2 regions of the Desulfovibrio sp. 3_1_syn3 genome follow, and region 2 is predicted to be linked to the other one. Evidence: riboswitches for the same ligand, from Rfam matches in the RefSeq annotation. Region 2 holds a riboswitch; the other holds the start of a gene.
The links. A riboswitch is a leader RNA that binds a small molecule or an ion and turns the genes downstream of it on or off. The one in region 2 is predicted to bind cobalamin.
Positions count from the first base shown of each region.

Region 1: linked by a shared signal. The riboswitch ahead of metE (5-methyltetrahydropteroyltriglutamate--homocysteine S-methyltransferase) and the one ahead of HMPREF0326_RS11690 (FecCD family ABC transporter permease) in region 2 are both predicted to bind cobalamin.

Region 1 covers NZ_ADDR02000001.1:642,938-646,550, forward strand. The annotation lists gene HMPREF0326_RS02745 (bifunctional diguanylate cyclase/phosphodiesterase) at 1-1,276, shown strand, start outside; cobalamin riboswitch at 1,455-1,632, shown strand; gene metE (5-methyltetrahydropteroyltriglutamate--homocysteine S-methyltransferase) at 1,919-3,613, shown strand, end outside.
Region 2 covers NZ_ADDR02000002.1:80,245-83,857, reverse strand. The annotation lists gene HMPREF0326_RS11695 (ABC transporter ATP-binding protein) at 1-821, opposite strand, end outside; gene HMPREF0326_RS11700 (ABC transporter substrate-binding protein) at 1-22, opposite strand, end outside; gene HMPREF0326_RS11690 (FecCD family ABC transporter permease) at 875-1,960, opposite strand; cobalamin riboswitch at 2,105-2,297, opposite strand; gene HMPREF0326_RS11685 (polyphenol oxidase family protein) at 2,921-3,613, opposite strand, start outside.

The sequences.
Region 1 (3,613 bases), on a different contig from region 2:
CCAGGGCGACGGGCCGCGGCATATCGTGCGTTTCGACGTGGCGGGCTTCAAAGGCATCAACGAAATGTTCGGCCTGGAGGAAGGCGACCGCCTGCTGCGGGCCATCGCCCATCTTGTGCGCGAACAGATCGACAAACGGCTGGAAACCTTCGCCCGCCTGTCCGGCGACGTGTTTGTGGCCTGCCTCGCGGGCGACCGCGAGCGGGTCCGACATTTTGTGGGCTGGCTCTCGCGCCAGTTGCGCGAATATACCCAATCCTACCGTGTCATGCTCTTTTTCGGCATCTGCCCGGTGGAAAAACGCAGGACCCCGGTGCACGTGCTCTGCGACTGGGCCCATCTGGCCCTGAAAACCGTCAAAGGCAGCGATCTGACCAACTACGCCTTTTACGACGGCGAGTTGCGCGCCCGGCTGCTGGATGAAAATAATATCAAGGACCAGATGCACGAGGCCCTGGAAAAAGGCCAGTTCGTGCTCTACCTCCAGCCCAAGGTGGAGATTTCCAGCGGCCGAATTGTGGGGGCCGAGGCCCTGGCCCGCTGGCAACACCCCACGGACGGGCTGATCCTGCCGGGCCGCTTTGTGCCGCTGTTCGAACGCAACGGCTTCATCGTCCGTTTTGACGAGTACATCTGGGAACAGACCTGTAAAATGCTGCGCCTCTGGCTGGACAAGGGCTATCGGCCCACGCCCGTGTCCATTAACGTCTCCCGCATGCACTTCAACGACGACCGTTTCTGCGGCAAGCTGCTGACCCTGACCGACAAATACCGCCTGCCCCGGCACCTGCTGGAACTGGAACTCACGGAAAGCGCCTTTTTTGAAAGCGAAAGAACCCTGATCCGGGTCATGAACGACCTCCAGGAACAGGGCTTCGTCTTTTCCATGGACGATTTCGGCACGGGCTATTCCTCCTTGAGCACCCTGCGCGCCCTGCCCTTCAACATCGTCAAGCTGGACCGCACCTTCATCAGTGACGGCACGGACAATGAACGCGGCCAGATCGTAGCCCGCAACACCGTCACCCTGGCCCGCCAGCTCAAGATGAAAATCATCGCCGAAGGCGTGGAAACTGTGGAGCAGGCGCGCTTTCTGCTCAGCATCGGCTGCAATTACGCCCAGGGCTACTATTACTCGCGCCCGGTGGATCCCGAAGAATTCGAGGTGCTCAGCTTTGTGCAGGAAAAGGCCTTCTGGGTGGACCCCAGCCTCCAGGAGGAAGCCCGCCGCCTGAACCTGCCCCTGGGCTTGAACGCTCCGGACCGGGAATACTGAACCGCCGCATTGCCGGAAGCTTTTCCTGATCCGTGCGCCTCTCGGAAAGGCCGTCGGGGGGCAACGCCGCTCCCAATTCATGCCCGCCCCCCCATTGAACACCGCCCTCGTGCGGCGATTTTCCACGCCTTCGCCCCGTGGGCTTGTCCCTCGGCAATGCTTGACAGCGCAGGCCAAAGCATATATCAATTTATCTAGATATTGTGATGAGAAACGGAAAGCGGTGTAAATCCGCTACGGACGCGCCACTGTAACCGGGACAAACCCAACCGAAGCCACTGTTCGACACGGACGAACGGGAAGGCAAGGCGAGCACGGGCCGGAAGTCAGGAGACGACTTGTCACAATGGCCGCGATTGGTGCGGCACGGCAGTACTGTCTCGCGTATAGGCATTTGCCCGGACTGGAGCTTACGTTTGAAATTGCCGCCCAACGGCCCGGCATCTCCGCTGTTTTGCGTTCCACGGCCCACCGGCGGATGCGCCGTGCGGCAATTTCGCGGCGCGGATTTTCCTGAAAGCCCGCGCGGAGCGGTTTGTCCCGCACAAAGTCGGACCGCCCTCTCCGGATGCATCCCTGTATTCCGGCTCCGGACGCACGTGAAATGGACTGCCCTTTCAACTCTTTTGAAAGGAGCATCCCATGCGAACTCACATTCTCGGTTTCCCGTCCATCGGAAAACAGCGGGAGCTGAAACAGGCTCTCGAAGCCTTCTGGAAAGGCGATCTTGCCGCTGAAGCGCTTGCCGAAACCTGCACGGCGCTGAAGAAACGCCATTGGCGCATCCAGCAAGACGCCGGTCTTGACTATGTGACCACAGGCGATTTTTCACTCTATGACCGCATGCTGGACATAACCCGCATGCTCGGCGCAATGCCTCCCCGCTTTGCCCCCTGCCTCAAGGACGCGCACCCGGATCTGTATTTCAGCATGGCGCGCGGCGATGCGCGGCGCAACATCCCGGCCTTGGAAATGACCAAGTGGTTTGACACCAACTACCACTATCTTGTGCCGGAAATCGATGCCGATACGCCCTGGCATCGCGAAGAGCACCCGCTGGTCGCGGATACAAGGCTGGCCGGGGAACTCGGCTTTTCGCCGAAACCGGCCCTGATCGGTCCGTTCACCTGGCTGGCCCTGGCAAAAGCCCGCAACGGCGCGCGCAAGTGGGAGCGTCTGGACGCGGTTACGGCCGCCTATGCCGACCTTTTTACGCTTCTTGCGCCCTTGTGCGACCGCATCCAGGTTGAGGAACCCGTGCTCTGCACGGAACTTCTGCCGCAAGAGGCGAGCGTGGCTTTTCGGGAGGTCTACGCGGCCCTGAACGCGACCGGCAACGGCAAGCTCATGCTGACGACCTATTTCGGCCCGCTCTGCCGGAATCTGGATCTAGCCCTCGCTTCCGGCTGCGCAACGCTGCATGTGGACATGGTGCGCGGCAGGGAACAACTGGATGCCGTTCTGGACAAGCTCCCCGCCGACACGGCGCTTTCGCTCGGCGTGGTGAACGGACGCAATATCTGGAAAAGCGATTACGCCCAAATCCTGCCCCTTGTCACGCGGGCCGTCGCCGCGCTCGGCACGGAACGGGTTTTGCTGGGATCAAGCTGCTCGCTGCTGCACTGCCCTGTGGACCTGGAGAAAGAAACAACCCTGCCGGAGCACATCCGGAACCGCATGGCCTTTGCCGTGCAGAAGTGCGCGGAGCTGACCGACCTGCGAAACATCGCGGAAAACAGCGACCACGCGGCCCTGGCGGCCAATGCCGCCGTATTGCGGGCGGCTGCCGGGCATGCCGACAGCCGCATTGACGCCGTGCGCCGACGCGCGTCCGCCGTCACGCCGGACCAGCTTTCCCGCCGCTCGGCCTATCCGCAACGGCATGCCGCGCAGTCCTGGCTCAACCTGCCCCCGCTGCCCACCACGACCATCGGCTCCTTCCCGCAGACCGCCGCCATCCGTAAAACACGCCTGGACTACAAGCGGGGCGACATGCCGGAAGCGGACTATCTGGCCGCCATCAGACAAGAAATCAAAAACTGCATCGCAAAGCAGGAGAAACTGGGCCTGGACGTCCTTGTGCATGGCGAGGCTGAACGCAACGATATGGTGGAATATTTCGGCCAGCAGCTCGGCGGCTTCTGCTTTACGCAGAATGGCTGGGTGCAGAGCTACGGCAGCCGCTGCGTAAAGCCGCCCGTCATCTACGGCGACGTGTACCGCAAGCGGCCCATGACCGTGGACTGGATTCTCTACGCGCAGTCGCTCACGCAAAAACCGGTCAAGGGCATGCTGACCGGCCCGGTGACGATTCTCTGCTGGAGCTTCGTTCGCGAA
Region 2 (3,613 bases):
TCAGCAGCAGAACCAGCAGCAAAATTGACGGCGCCGTTGCTCCACGGCCCGGAAGCGCGCCCCAGCAGCGCCTGGGGCAGGCCCCAGCGCGGATGCGAAAAAACCCGGATGGGAATATCGTACAGAACACTGAGTCTCTCCTCGGTGAAGACCTCGGACACGGGGCCGTCAAAGAGTACCCGGCCGTTTTTCAGGCCCATGAGCCTGGTTGCATACAAGGCGGCCAGATTGCAGTCGTGCATGGCCATGAGCACGCAGGCCCCGGCGGCCCGACGGCGCTCCAGCAGATCAAAAAGTTCCACCATGCGGGCCAGATCCAGACCGGCGGCCAGCTCGTCCAGCAGGAGCAGCGGGCTCTCCTGGGCCAGAGCCCGCGCCAGCAGCACCCGCTGCAGTTCCCCGCCGGAAAGCTCCCCCACGCGACGCGCGGCCAGAGCGGCGGCTCCGGTGGCGGCCAGGGCCTGTCCGACGGCGGCGTAGTCCCGCCGTCCGTAGCCGCCCAGCCAGGAGAGGTAGGGATAGCGCCCCAGCAGGACCATCTGACGCACACTCAGGCCGGACGGGCATTCCGCGCGTTGCGGCACCACGGCCGCCAGCCGGGCGCGTTCGCGCGGACGCAGGCCATCCAGCGGCCTGTCCGCCAAACGTATGCCGCCGCCCTGGGGCCGCAGCACGCCGGAAATGCAACGCAGCAAGGTGGTTTTGCCGCTGCCGTTGGGTCCCAGCAGGGCTACGCTTTCGCCGCCGCGCGCCGCCAGGCTCACGCCGCGCAGCACGGGCCGCCCGGCATAGCCCGCCGTGAGATCGCGCACGTCCAGCATCGGCCCTTCCACTGCTCTGCTCAGCGGCCTGTCCATTGATCGTGCGCCGGACATCAGCGCCGCCGCACCAGAAGGGCGAAAAACGGCCCGCCCAACAGGGCCGTGACCACGCCCACGGGCAATTCCTGGCCGCCGCCCAGCACGCTGCGGGCCAGGACGTCAGCCCAGACCAGCAGCACGCCGCCGCCGAAAAAGGCCCCGACCAGCAAAGGGCCGTGCCCCTGTCCCAGCAAAAGGCGCAGCACATGCGGCACTACCAGGCCCACAAAGCCGATCACTCCGGCCACGGCCACGCAACCGGCGGTCATGCAGCTGGCCCCGGCCAACAGCCAGAAGCGCGCCCGGCCCACATTAAGACCCAGTTGCGCGGCCTGCTCGTCGCCCAGCGAAAGCACGTCCAAGGCCCGCCAGCCCAGACCCACGGCCAGCAGACCGGGAATAAGGGTCGCCAGCAGCAGGGGCAGACTGTCCCAGCCCCGGCCTTGGAGCGAGCCCAGAATCCAGAACACGATGCTGGTCACGGATTCCTCATTGAGAGCCTTGACCAGGGCCACCAGGGCCCCCAGAAAGGCGGCCACGGCAATACCCGCCAGAATCACGCTTTCGCGGCTGAAATCCCCCTTGCCCCGGCCCAGCCAGAGCGCGCCGCACAGGGCCAGCAGGGCCCCGGCCAGAGCGGCGGGAGCCACCAACCCGGCCTGGGTCACTCCCGCCGCATGGCCCAGAATCCGCCCCAGCCACAGGCCGAACCCGCCGCCGACGCCGCCCAGGGCGATAGCCATGCTGGCACCGCAGGCCGCACCGGCGGAAATGCCAAGGGTGAAAGGGTCGGCCAGGGGATTGCGCAGTACGCCTTGCAGGGCCACGCCGGCCACGGCCAGCGCGCCGCCGCAAAGTGCCGCCAGGCAGACCCGCGCCAGACGGATCTGCCCCACTACCAGGAGTTGAGAGGCGTCCACCGGAGCGGCGGCCAGGCCCAGGCTCGCGGCCAGCGCGCGGAAAACCTCATTCACGCCCAGCGGGAACGGCCCCGGCAGGCAGGCCAGCGGCAGGGAGCATAGCCAGAGCGCCGCCAGCCCGGCCAGGGCAAGGCAAAGGGACCGCGTCCGGGGCGGCCGGGAAAGGGCATCTATGTGCATATCATATGGGGCTATGCGGACAAAAAAAGCCTCTTCCATAACTGGAAGAGGCCCGTATTTCCTCTGCCTGACCGGCAAAAACCCGTTGCCGGAGAACATCTCACGCCAGAGCAATGCACTTTTTCAAAGTTAAGCTGCACCAGGAGCGCGAAAATGGGCACGGCAGGTCTTCCGGCTTGATCCCCTTGCCCCGGCCTTCCCGTTTCCAGTGGCACAAAATGGGGCGCGGTTTGCGGATCTCACGGCGGCGGGTCCGCTCCCGTTTTACACGGGATTCCCTTTTCAAGCCGTTCCGCGTTGCTCCGCCGGTCCGGCTACCGTTGTCAGAGGGCACATTAGGCGCGGCGCGCGGCCCTGTCAATGCGGCCGGACAGATACATCTGACTCCAGCTTTTAAGGCATCTTATTTGCCGGGATTATCCGTCAAAACCAGCCTGTTCGACGTTGGCGGCGTCATCCGGCGTTTTTTGCCGCTCACGTACTTGAAGTACAGCCCTGCTCTTGATGCCCGTAAGGCTCGCCCGGCTCGCCAACGGGCACGGCCCTTTGGGCCGCCTTCCGGTCGGTTTCCGCGCAAAAAGCTCCATTTTCCTTGCCAGCGCGCAAAAATCTTGCTTCAGCCGTTGCGACGAAGGAAGCTACGGATGAAGACAGCAATTGGTTACGCAAAATTGTATCCAAGGAAATCGCTGTCGCTATCCGTAGCGGTGCTGTCTTGATCCATAATACGGCTTCGCCGTGAACGGCTCAAGCAAGCCGCTGACGCGGCAACGGCTAGCGCATATTTTTTAGAATTCTCCCGGCACCAGCCATCCGCCTGCGCTTCGCTCCGGCGGAGCAAAGGTGGCTTCGCCCAACTCTTGGGAAAGAGTATATGATAAATACCAATACATTGAACCAGCCGTATAAATTAAATGAACTTTTATACGCTTGCCAAGGTAGACGCGCGACGGATCAGCCTCAGGCCGTGATCCAGATCAGGCTGGCCTGACGGCCGGACCTTTTTTCACGCCGGTAAGAGAAGAACTGTCCGTTGTTGGAAGCCGTGCAAAGATCCAGGCCGTAGATTTGGCGCTCCGGCAGACCGGCTTGTTGCAACTGCCGGCGGGTCAGGCCCCAGAGATCCATGGTCCGCGTTGCCGGGTCGAACCAGGGCCGGAAGTCGTCGCTCCATTCCCGCTCGAAGTTGACGAACTCCGCCCGTCCCGGCCCCAGGCTGGGTCCGCGCACGGCCAGCAGGTCGCAGGGTTTGAGATCATAGCGCGCGCAGAAGCGGGCCACGCCCGTACCCGGGAAATCGCAACGGTTGCCCCGCCAGCCCGCGTGCAGGGCAGCCACGTATCGACCGCCCTTGTGCGCCAGCAGAATGGGCTGGCAGTCCGCGGTCTTGATCAGCAGGCCCAGGCCGGGCCGGGACACGGCCATGCCGTCGCCGTCCGCCGTGGGCCGGGTTTCGCAGGCCACGGCTTCCGGCTCGAAGAGCAGCACGTCGCCGTGCACCTGATTGAGCTCCGCCCAAGCCGTGAGACCGTGCGGCTGCAAGGCCGCCAGCAGGTCGCGGCGGTTGCCCGTTACAATATCCGGGTCGTCCTCGGTGCTGAAGGAAATATTGCCGCCGTCATAGCCGTTGCGGTACACCCCGCCGGGGATGGC